Linked DNA regions of Sporocytophaga myxococcoides DSM 11118. The protein of the gene in region 2 interacts with the protein of the main gene of each other region in a pairwise test. Links are inferred from orthologs where the notes say so. Each region holds a gene or a part of one and is shown on either strand. Other genes may lie near its edges.

Evidence for each region. The genes of interacting proteins can lie anywhere in the genome.
Region 1: the proteins of sucD (region 2) and sucC interact in binary tests that used the Escherichia coli proteins (3 or more experiments, as listed by UniProt). The link is inferred for Sporocytophaga myxococcoides DSM 11118 from one-to-one orthologs.

What each region holds. Positions count from the first base shown.
Region 1 is NZ_KE384562.1:81,481-86,235, forward strand. Bases 1,795-4,755 are described here. They hold sucC (ADP-forming succinate--CoA ligase subunit beta), read right to left. Parts: upstream 3,892-4,755; coding sequence 2,698-3,891; downstream 1,795-2,697. Other genes in these bases: K350_RS0126665 (SDR family oxidoreductase), read left to right, coding at 1,795-1,796; K350_RS0126670 (hypothetical protein), read left to right, coding at 1,987-2,304; K350_RS0126690 (ABC transporter ATP-binding protein), read left to right, coding at 4,071-4,721. In the rest of the region: K350_RS0126655 (ceramidase domain-containing protein), read left to right, coding at 1-101; K350_RS0126660 (TIGR02117 family protein), read left to right, coding at 104-781; more of K350_RS0126665, read left to right, coding at 1,041-1,794. UniProt on the Escherichia coli protein: Succinyl-CoA synthetase functions in the citric acid cycle (TCA), coupling the hydrolysis of succinyl-CoA to the synthesis of either ATP or GTP and thus represents the only step of substrate-level phosphorylation in the TCA.
Region 2 is NZ_KE384560.1:1,008,475-1,014,938, forward strand. What follows is about bases 1,539-4,414. They hold sucD (succinate--CoA ligase subunit alpha), read left to right. Parts: upstream 1,539-2,470; coding sequence 2,471-3,358; downstream 3,359-4,414. Other genes in these bases: K350_RS29980 (DUF6089 family protein), read left to right, coding at 1,539-2,350; K350_RS0122595 (chalcone isomerase family protein), read right to left, coding at 3,398-3,967; K350_RS0122600 (cupin domain-containing protein), read left to right, coding at 4,055-4,414. Also shown: K350_RS0122575 (replication-associated recombination protein A), read left to right, coding at 1-678; K350_RS0122580 (YciE/YciF ferroxidase family protein), read left to right, coding at 784-1,281; more of K350_RS29980, read left to right, coding at 1,436-1,538; more of K350_RS0122600, read left to right, coding at 4,415-4,540; K350_RS0122605 (hypothetical protein), read right to left, coding at 4,532-5,065; K350_RS0122610 (substrate-binding domain-containing protein), read left to right, coding at 5,326-6,180; K350_RS0122615 (hypothetical protein), read left to right, coding at 6,287-6,464. UniProt on the Escherichia coli protein: Succinyl-CoA synthetase functions in the citric acid cycle (TCA), coupling the hydrolysis of succinyl-CoA to the synthesis of either ATP or GTP and thus represents the only step of substrate-level phosphorylation in the TCA.

The DNA of each region.
Region 1 (4,755 bases), on a different replicon or contig from region 2:
TAAGTGGTCATACTATCAAGCATCTGATGGCAGCATGCGCAGCTGTACACCTTTTAGTTTTATTCTATATAGAATATAAATCATTGAAAAAGATTTCTTAAGTATGAAAAAAGTTGTTTCGATTTTATATAAATCAATCAAATACCTGTTTGTTATATTGATATTATATGTAATTACAGCTTTGGTATGTACATTCATTCCTGTAAATAACTCCTTTACAGAAGCCGAGAATGGTGTTCAGATTTTTATAAGATCAAATGGCGTACATACCGATATAGTAGTGCCTGTAAAGGACTCTATAAAAGACTGGAGACGGGAATTGACCGGCTTGCAAAAATACAATGAAAGTCAAATCAGATATGTAGCTTTTGGATGGGGGGATAAGGGTTTTTATCTTTATACACCTACCTGGTCAGATTTAAAAGTATCCACAGCTTTAAAAGCAGCATTCTGGCTGAGCACTTCAGCAATGCATGTTACTTATTATCCTCGGAAACCCATTAATGATGAGCATACCAAATCAATTTATATTTCAACTGAGCAATATCGTTCGCTTGTCAATTATATTGAGGGTTCTTTCAGATTAAATTCAGATGGCAGGTTTGAGGTGATCAATTGCTGCAATTATTCGGGATTAGATAATGAATTTTATGAAGGGAAAGGTGTATATAGCTTATTAAAAACATGTAATACCTGGACGAATAAAGGACTAAAGGAAGCTGGTGTGAATACAGCAGTGTGGGCACCTTTCGAGTGGTCGGTGATGTATCATAGACAATAAGTTAATTATTAAAAAAAAGCATAAAGTTGGATGGGGAAACAAAGATCTTTAGGGTGGTTGGATAAGAAAAAGGCCTTTAAATTAAAGGACTAATTGATTGCTACACTGATTTTTTTCTTTTTTCAAATCATCTGGAAATCAGAATGCTGTTTTCATAAGATAAGTTACGTTGAAAAAAGGAACTCTATATTTTAAAAACATAGTGACTTTTAAATGCTTGTATTACTAGGTATTGTTTTAACCTATAAATGTAAGTATTATGAAAATTTTAGTGATAGGAGGTTCCGGCCTTATTGGAACAAAGGTAGTAGCTCAACTCACTCAGAAGGGGCAACAGGTAATAGCAGCTTCTCCTTCTACTGGAATCAATACAATCACAGGGGAAGGTTTGACTGAAGCAATAAAAGATACTGACATTGTTATTGATCTTGCCAACTCCCCATCTTTCGAAGACAATGCCGTAATGGAATTTTTTCAAACTGCAGGCCGCAATTTATCTGAGGCAGAAATGAGTGCCGGTGTAAAACACCATGTGGCACTCTCGATAGTGGGGGTAGATACTATGCAGAACATCGGATATATGCGTGCAAAAATGGCTCAAGAAGATCTGGTCAGACAATCCGGCATACCTTTTACTATTATCAGAAGCACACAATTTTTTGAATTTATCGGAGGTATTACCAATCAGGCCACACAAGAAAACGAAGTTCATCTCTCGGATGTTAAATTCCAGCCTATAGCAGCGGATGATGTTGCTGACTTTGTAGTTAAACATGCCCTTGCTGCACCTGTTAATGGTAAGGTGGAAATCGCAGGGCCTGATCGTTTTGATATGTATAAAGTGGCAGATCGTTATCTGCAATATATCAAAGACTCACGTAAAGTAATACCGAATGGCAGACCGGAATATTTTGGTGGAGAGATCACTCATTCAGCACTTGTGCCTTCGGGAGAGGCTGAAATAGGAGCTATCAGCTTCGAGAAATGGTTAAGCTCACACTTACAGCATGCATAATGACTAAATCTCCAATTGACAAATATCAGAACGGCCGGTTTAGTTATTCCTTTCTATCTTGAGAAAACGGTAGAAGTCAAATTTATAATTAATATGTTAATTCATGACGTCGCTTTATAATATTATTTCGATAAATAGACTTCATAATAACGCAAATGAACTGCATTAGGCTTTTTTACCTTTATAGGAAATGGAAGAGCCAAAGGATCCTTATAGCGTCTTAAACTATGATCAGGTTTTTATTCTTCTGAAAGATGGCGTTGGAAAAGATGAATACCAGGGATACGTGAAACTGGATCGTACACGAAAAAAATACTTCCTTTCCGGTCGTTTTGTGAAGCAGATGAACTTCAAAATGAGTTCAGTTAGATTTCTGCCAGAAAAGAATTTCAAAGCTTATAAAGAGACAAAAAAGGTTATAGATCAGGAACAGCTAACGTTAAATGTATCATTTAGTCACATTGATTTTATTACATTGCCTTTTGATAGCTTTGATTGGAAGGGGTAATTTTCCTGATAATTGGTTAAACAGGCTGATTGAAAATTACTCAATTTTTACTGCAATCATTTTAAGACTAAATCTCAAGTTTGCCCCTTTGCTTTGTCCTGGGTTTTTAATGAAAAAGTCAATGGTAGAGCTTTTGATTTTTGAGAGAAGTTTACTTTTTTGGATTAGCTTTATGGGTTGGAAATGAGTTGATTAAAAACAGGTTTTAATTGAATTATCCTAAGGGCAAAATTGATTTTTCACTATTTCAACTCTTAATAAGTGCACCCGGAGAGGTTCGAACTCCCAACCATCAGAACCGGAATCTGACATTCTATCCAATTGAACTACGGGTGCATAAAAAGGAATGAGGAGGGATTTTTTTGAATCCACTCCTCATTTATGCTTTTGAAATTATTTAGAAAGTACTTCTTTTACTCTAGCAGCAGCGTCTTTCAAAAGGATTGCGGAGAATACTTTCAGACCTGATTGCTCAATGATCTTAGCGCCTTCTTCAGCATTTGTTCCTTGAAGTCTTACGATGATTGGTACTCTGATATCACCGATTTTTTTGTATGCTTCCACAACTCCATTAGCAACTCTATCGCATCTTACGATACCACCAAAGATGTTAATAAGGATTGCTTTTACATTTGGATCTTTTAAAATGATTCTGAAACCAGCTTCTACAGTCTGAGCGTTTGCTCCACCACCTACATCAAGGAAGTTAGCAGGCTCACCGCCAGAAAGCTTGATGATATCCATAGTAGCCATAGCAAGACCAGCACCGTTTACCATACAACCAACGTTTCCGTCTAGTTTTACATAGTTCAGGCCAGAGTTTGAAGCTTCAACTTCCAAAGGATCTTCTTCGTGAATATCTCTCAGTGCTGCAAGGTCTTTATGTCTGTATAGAGCGTTGTCGTCCAGGTTTACTTTTGCATCAACTGCAAGGATTTTATTGTCTGAAGTCTTTAGTACAGGGTTGATTTCGAACATTGCAGAATCAGTTTCCTCATAAGCTTTGTATAAAGCCTGAATGAAGTTTACCATTTCTTTGAAAGCTTCGCCTTCAACACCTAGTTTGAAAGCAATCTTTCTAGCTTGAAATCCTTGAAGACCTACGCGTGGGTCAACCCACTCTTTAATGATTTTTTCAGGAGTGTGCTCAGCAACTTCTTCGATTTCCATTCCACCTTCAGTGCTGGCAATGATAAGGTTTTTGCTTGTATTTCTGTCCAATAGAATGGACATATAATATTCTTTTGGTTTGCTTTCTCCTGGATAATAAACATCCTGAGAAATCAGAACCTTGTGAACATGCTTTCCTTCCGGACCTGTTTGTTTAGTCACCAGGTTCATACCGATGATCTTACCTGCAAGATCTTTAACTTCATCAAGGTTTTTAGCTAATTTAACTCCACCGCCTTTTCCTCTTCCACCTGCATGAATTTGAGCCTTTACAACATACCATTCGGTACCTGTTTGTTGGTTTAGTTTTTTAGCGGCTTCTACTGCTGCTTCAGCTGTTTCTGCAACAATCCCTTCCTGTATACGAACACCGTATTTTTTCAGGATCTCTTTACCTTGATATTCATGTATATTCATGAGTAAATAAATAGTTAAAAGTTTAACACCACAGATGTTCTTTTTTTTCAGGGTATTCCCATCTATAGGAAGAACGGCACGAATCTATCATTTTTGGCTTTTAATTTCAAGAAAAGAAGGATTTTTAATCCTTTTAGATTTAAATTTGTTTTTACAAAGTCAGAATGAGTTGATTTATGATGCTGGAAGCAAGAAATATATATAAAGGTTATCCAAACCTTGAAGTTTTAAAGGGGATTGATTTGCAAATTAAACAGGGAGAAATCGTCTCTGTTGTCGGGGCCTCCGGAGCTGGTAAAACTACGCTATTGCATATTTTAGGGACACTTGATAAGCAGGACAAGGGAGACCTATTTATAAATGGTACGAATCTTAATCAGATCGGGGAAAAGGAGCTGGCGTTATTCCGAAACAATCATATCGGGTTTGTTTTTCAATTTCATAATCTGCTTCCGGAATTTTCTTGTTTTGAAAATGTATGCCTTCCAGGCTATATAGGTAAAAGAGATAAAAAACAGGTAGAACAGAAGGCAAAAGAATTGCTTGACCGACTTGGGTTATCGCAGCGACTTAATCATAAACCTTCAGAGCTATCCGGTGGGGAGCAGCAAAGGACAAGTGTTGCCAGGGCGCTTATCAATTCTCCGTCAATAGTATTTGCAGATGAGCCTAGTGGAAATTTGGATTCCAATAATGCTGAAGAGCTGCATAAGTTGTTTTTTGAACTTAGAAATGAATTCAATCTTACTTTTGTGATAGTTACACATAATCAGTCGCTTGCCCAAAGTGCCGATAGGAAATTGGAAATGAGAGACGGAAGGATTGTTTAGAGTGGTGTACTTTTAGTTGTATAGTTGAATATTT
Region 2 (6,464 bases):
TTGTTTGAACTGGTAGTTGACAATTTAAGTGACAAGGAACCGGTTGAAATTACTGATGAAGTTGTCTTAAACATAGCGCAGAGGAAAGTTGCATTATATGATAAACAAGGGGAGATGCATTATGATATTATCTCCGCTTTTATAAAGTCAATAAGAGGAAGTGATCCGAATGCCGCTGTATACTGGCTTGCAAGAATGATAGAAGGTGGAGAGGATGTAAAATTTATAGCAAGAAGATTGGTTATACTTGCTTCGGAAGATATTGGAAATGCCAACCCTACTGCTCTAGTGATGGCTACAACCTGTTTTCAGGCTGTACAGGTTATCGGTTACCCAGAGTCGGATATTATCCTTTCCCAATGTGTTACTTACCTTGCTTCTTCTCCTAAAAGCAATGCGTCATATGTTGCTATCAAAGAGGCTCATGAGCTTGTCAGGCAAACAGGAGATTTGCCTGTGCCGATTCATTTGAGGAATGCCCCAACCAAATTTATGAAAGAGCAAGGATATGGGAAGGACTATAAATATTCACATGATTATGAAAATAACTTTGTAGAACAAGAGTTTCTACCAGATAAAATCAAGGGGCGAAAATTATTTGAACCCGGAAATAATGCCAGAGAAAACGAACTCCGAACGAGGCTGAAAAAGCTATGGAAAACCAAATATGGGTATTAATCTTTAGGTAGCGTATATTCAGTTTTTTAAGGTTAAAATAAATAAGCTTGCACTAAAGAATCTGCAATATTTGTTAATTTACTAAAGAGTAAAACATGTAGGAATATGAAGGTTAGAAGTTTTGACGATCTATTCATAGACCTCTTTCGAGATCTATATAGTGCAGAAACCCAGTTGGCTGAAGCTTTGCCAGAGATTATAGAATGCTGTTCGAATCCAGATTTAAAAAGGGCTTTTGAAAAAAGTTTGACAACAACATTAAAGGATAAGGAAAGACTGGACAGTATTGCAAGAGAAATGGAGGTTGATCCATATGGACAAACTTGTCCGGTGATGGGTGGCTTAATAAGCGAAATAAAAGAATATATAAATGATATAGAAGATGACAGCGTAATGGATGCAGCTCTGATTGTGGGCCTTCAAAAGGCAAGGCATTATGAAATTGCAAGCTATGGCACGGTTGCTGCATTTGCCCATACCTTAGATTACGGCAATGTAGGAAATGTCTTTCATGAAATAAAGGATGAAAAGCAGGAAGATGATGCGGATTTGAGTAATCTTGCGAAAGGTTTGATCAATGAAAAGGCATTATTTCATTATTAATATTATTACTGACCATGAAAAGGTTGAAACTAAAAAGATATGATTTCAACCTTTTCAGGATTATTTTACTTTTTTGCAGTAAATTGTGTTTACATAAATCCGAATTTCAATATTAAGTAAGGAGCGTGAAAAACGTATAGTTTAAATTTAATTCGTGAGAAATTTTTTATACTTTTTTTTATTGTTGATCTTAATTGCTTGCCATTCAGTAAGTGCACAGCCATATAATTACAGATGTAAATACCCTTCTTTTGTTCTTGGGGGAGTAGGAAGCTATGCAAATGGAGATATTAAATCCTCACTGACTACCATAAGACCAGGTTTGTCACTTGGTTTTAACAAAAGAATTTATCCAAGACTATCATATGAATTTGACTTTCTATGGTTTAGAATTTTAGGAGACGATTATCTGGCTTCAGATAAAAAACTGGAATCTGATAATTACCTTAGAAATCTTCATTTTAGAAATGATATAAAAGAGTTATCATTTACTTTAAGATATGATTTGTTGCCTAATACAGATCATTATCGCAAACGTCCTATTTACAATGCTTATGTTTTATTGGGAGGTGGTGTTTTTTACCATAATCCAATGGCAAAAAACGACGCAGGTTCTTGGATAAACCTACGAAAGCTACAAACCGAAGGTAAGTCATATTCAAATATACAATTTTCTGTACCTGCAGGTTTTGGATTTCGATATAAGCTAGCAATTCAATGGGATCTTGAGTTGGAATTTACATATCGTTATACTTCTACCGATTACCTGGATGATGTAAGCGGAAGATATATCAATCCTGATCTTTTAAAAAGTGATCAGTCCAGACAAATGTCAAACCGTTCAGCATCAGTTGCTGGATCTTACAACGGAGAGAAGAGAGATCTGGATTTTATACATAATACCCTCGAAGAACAATTTTTTAATCAAGGCTCCGGATATTCTTATTCAACATCCAAAGCACCTGGAAGCAAAAGAGGAAGTAAAGATGGCCCAGATAGTTATGCTTTGGTTTCTTTGAGGTTAATTTACATTATTCCCGGTAAGATATATTGCCCAAAATTTAGATAGTAAGCCTAAAAAGTAGCCTGGAAATTTCATTTTTTAAAGATTTCAGTATTTTATGCTTAGGATTTTTTTATAAGAACCAAAAACTTTTATTTTTGTGGGGTATAATCTAACTAAAGATTCATGAGCGTACTAGTCAATAAACAGTCCAAAGTGATAGTGCAGGGTTTTACAGGCTCTGAAGGAACATTCCATGCCGGTCAGATGATCGAATACGGAACAAACGTTGTTGGAGGAGTAACTCCGGGTAAAGGCGGCACTAAACATCTTGAAAAACCTGTATTCAATACAGTGGAAGATGCAGTTAAAGAAACAGGTGCTAATGTTTCTATAATTTTTGTACCTCCGGCTTTCGCGGCAGATGCTATTATGGAAGCTGCTGATGCAGGTATCAAAGTAATCATATGTATTACAGAAGGAATTCCAGTAAAAGATATGATTAAAGCAAAAGAATATATCAAAGGAAAGAATCTTACGCTTATCGGACCTAACTGTCCTGGAGTAATGACTCCTGGAGAAGCTAAGGTTGGTATAATGCCAGCATTTATTCATAAACCAGGTAAAATAGGTATCGTGTCTCGTTCCGGTACATTAACTTATGAAGCAGTAGATCAACTATCTAAAGTTGGTTTGGGACAATCTACCTGTATCGGTATTGGTGGAGATCCTGTAATTGGAACTACTACTAAAGAAGCCGTTAAACTTTTAATGGACGATCCTCATACAGAAGGTATCATTATGATCGGTGAGATTGGTGGAAGCATGGAGTCAGAAGCTGCTAAATGGATCAAAGAAAATGGTACTAAACCAGTTGTTGGTTTCATTGCTGGTCAGACTGCTCCGGCAGGTAGAAGAATGGGACATGCTGGTGCTATCGTTGGTGGTGCAGATGATACTGCTGCTGCAAAAATGAAAATCATGAAAGATTGCGGACTGTTTGTGGTTGAGTCTCCTGCTGATATTGGAGAGACAATGCTAAAGGCGCTTCAAAAAAGCAAAGCAACTGCTTAAAACATAAAGAGGCTGTTTCATTGAAACAGCCTCTCTTTTTTATTTCCCAAGCATATTGTCTTTAAGGTCCTCATCTGCCGGATCATCACCAAGCCAGATTGTGAATAGCAATTTTTTAAAATCAAGTCCTTCCACCTGAGTTTTTAGCTTCCCGTTTTTATAAAGTTTTACACCGGAGCCAGGTAAATAGATAATATCAATCAAGTCTTTATTATGGATCTCTTCCTTAAAAGCCTGCAATAACTGATCAATTTTTGACTTATATGGTGCTGTATTGCCCTTAGTAGCTTTTTCAAAGCCTTCTTTAATGGACTCTTCCATTTTTTTATTTGTAATCTTATCAGATATAACATACATTCTAATGGCTTGAGGAGCATCCTGATTGATTATAGATTTAGGATCTTTATTTTTTTCTTTTAAATAGAGGGCGCCAACATAAAGGTCAAATATGTATTTGGTTCTCACTCCGGCTCCATTAAGCTGGAGCTTGCCCTTTTCTGTATCAATAGAAGATGGAACATCCACTCCTTCGATTTTTGTCTGAGCATGGCTTTTAAAGGGCAGAAGACTTAAAATGCCAATGAAAAAAAGTATCTGATTTTTTGTCATATTCTTAGTCAGTTTTAATAATAATAGCAGTTAGGATATTTTGTTTGATTCGATGATTTTAATTAAAAATCTGATTTAATTTGAATTATGAAAGCAGAGGAACTAATTAACCAACTAAAGCTGGAAAAGCATCCCGAAGGAGGTTATTTCAGAGAGATATACAGAAGTGAGTCTGAAATTCCAGAGTCAGCCTTATCTAAAGATTATTCAGGGAAAAGAAATACTGCAACGAGTATCTATTTTTTACTTACAGATAATGAGTTTTCAGCCTTTCATAAAATTAAATCAGATGAAATTTGGTATTTCCATCAAGGAAACTCTGTGGAAATTTATATGTTATCTCCAGAAGGTCTGGACGTTAAAAAGCTAGGTGTACAAATTGGAGACCAATTTCAATTGCTTATACCAAAAAATACCTGGTTTGGAGCCAAAGTAGTTGGAAAAGGATATACTCTTGTTAGCTGTATGGTGGCCCCAGGGTTTTCTTTTGATGATTTTGAACTCGGAAAAAGGGAAGATTTACTGAAATTATTTCCAGAGCAGGCTACTATAGTCAAGGAACTTTCAAGGTAAGTTGCAAACAAAGCTTTTCTGAATTTCTTCAAAACCAGTATTATTTTTCACCTCATCTTCCTGAGCAGTTTGAAAAATAAGACCTAATGTTCTGCCTTTGCAATTGAAGCAGACAATTTGTCCAGAATGTTTCAGCCCGGATAATTGTGTGATGAATCCTGTGCTTGAAACTTGAAAATGCCCAAGATTTTTAATTGGTTGGATTTCATTAAACAGAATCCCCGTATTTTTATAAAAAGAATTTTGAGACAGCTGTTTTTTGAGAAGCAATAAAAACTCTTCTTTGCTTACCTCCTGGTTAATCCAGCTTAGAGTAAACATGCCACTCTCATTCATCCCTTTTTTTTCACAGGTAAGGAAAAATCCAAGTGTATCATTTATGCTTTCCGATTGCGTAATCACCCAGCCCTCTGGAATGGTAAAAGAAACTCCGTGTTCAGCGAAAGTGTTCTTTTGTGGCTCTTTGCAGGAAACGAGGACTAGAACGAAAAAAGCCCAAACTAAGGAATTTTTCAATTTTTGCATCTGTTGAATAATTGACATAAAATATTAATTGGTCTTTATTTCTATAAAATGAAACTGCTGAAACTAATTTTGGTTTTCTCGCTATTTTTCGGAGTTAATTACTTCTCAAAAATTAATAGTTCCTCGATACAAAGTTCATTATCAAAAAATCGAACTATGTCTAGCTATTCATTATTTAAACAAATCAGCAGATTTACGGCTCTTACCTTTCAATAGTGAATTTCCGATAATACCTTTGGATTTCTATTTATACATGAAAGATGATAACCTTTAGATTAGGCGGAGTTCCGGAGCATTTTAATTTACCTATTCATTTAGCTAAGCAAAGCGGAAAATTTGAAGAAGCTGGCATTGACCTTGTCTGGACAGATTTTCCTGGAGGTACCGGAGCAATGTGCTCTGCTCTTAAGGAAGATCAGATTGATTGCGCAATATTGCTTACCGAAGGAATCACAGCCGATATCGTAAAAGGAAGTCCTCTTAAAATTCTTAAAGTATATGTGGAGACTCCATTAATTTGGGGGATTCACGTCTCTGCAAGTTCGCCATATATCAACATTGATCAGCTGGAAGGTAAAAGGTATGCAATAAGCAGGCAAGGGTCAGGTTCTCATCTTATGTCCTATGTAGATGCAGACCAAAGAAACTGGAAGATTTCAGAATCTCAGATGGTTGTGGTTGGTAATCTTGAAGGTGCAAGAACTTATTTATCAGAAGATAAAGCAGATATTTTTTTATGGGAAAAATATATGACCAAACCATTAGTTGATGCAGGTGAATTCCGAAGAATAGGAGAAAGGCTCACCCCATGGCCTTGTTTTGTATTTGCTGCATCAGAAAACTTTATCGAAAAGCATGGTTCCATACTAACAACATTTTTTAAAATTGTTAATAAATCAGTAGAAACTTTCATGCAAAACCCTGAAGCGTCGAATATGGTCTCAGAACGATATTCATTGAAGAAAGAAGATGCAAAGCAGTGGTTTGAAAGTACAAAGTGGAATATTGAAAATGGTATTGATGTAAAAATTCTAGATAATATTCAGGAATGGCTATATAGATTGCATATAATTTCTGCTAAAAAAATATCGACTCAATTGATTTTTAAGTATTAAATATCCGCTCAATACTTTTATAAATGGATGCCCTTAATTAATTTTGGGTACAACTTTTAAGTTTAAATAATTCAAATTTTTAACAAACAAAACTGATTTTTAAATCATGAAACAAAATTTTAGAAAGCTACTTATTGGTGGAACTCTTGCTCTATTTGTAGGGATGACATTGGTTGGATGTAAAAAGGATGATGATAATGGTCCTGTTGTGTCAAATGGAAAAGCTACGATTATAGGATATCTAAAAGCTGAACTAAACACTAATAATGGAGATTTTGAGCCGG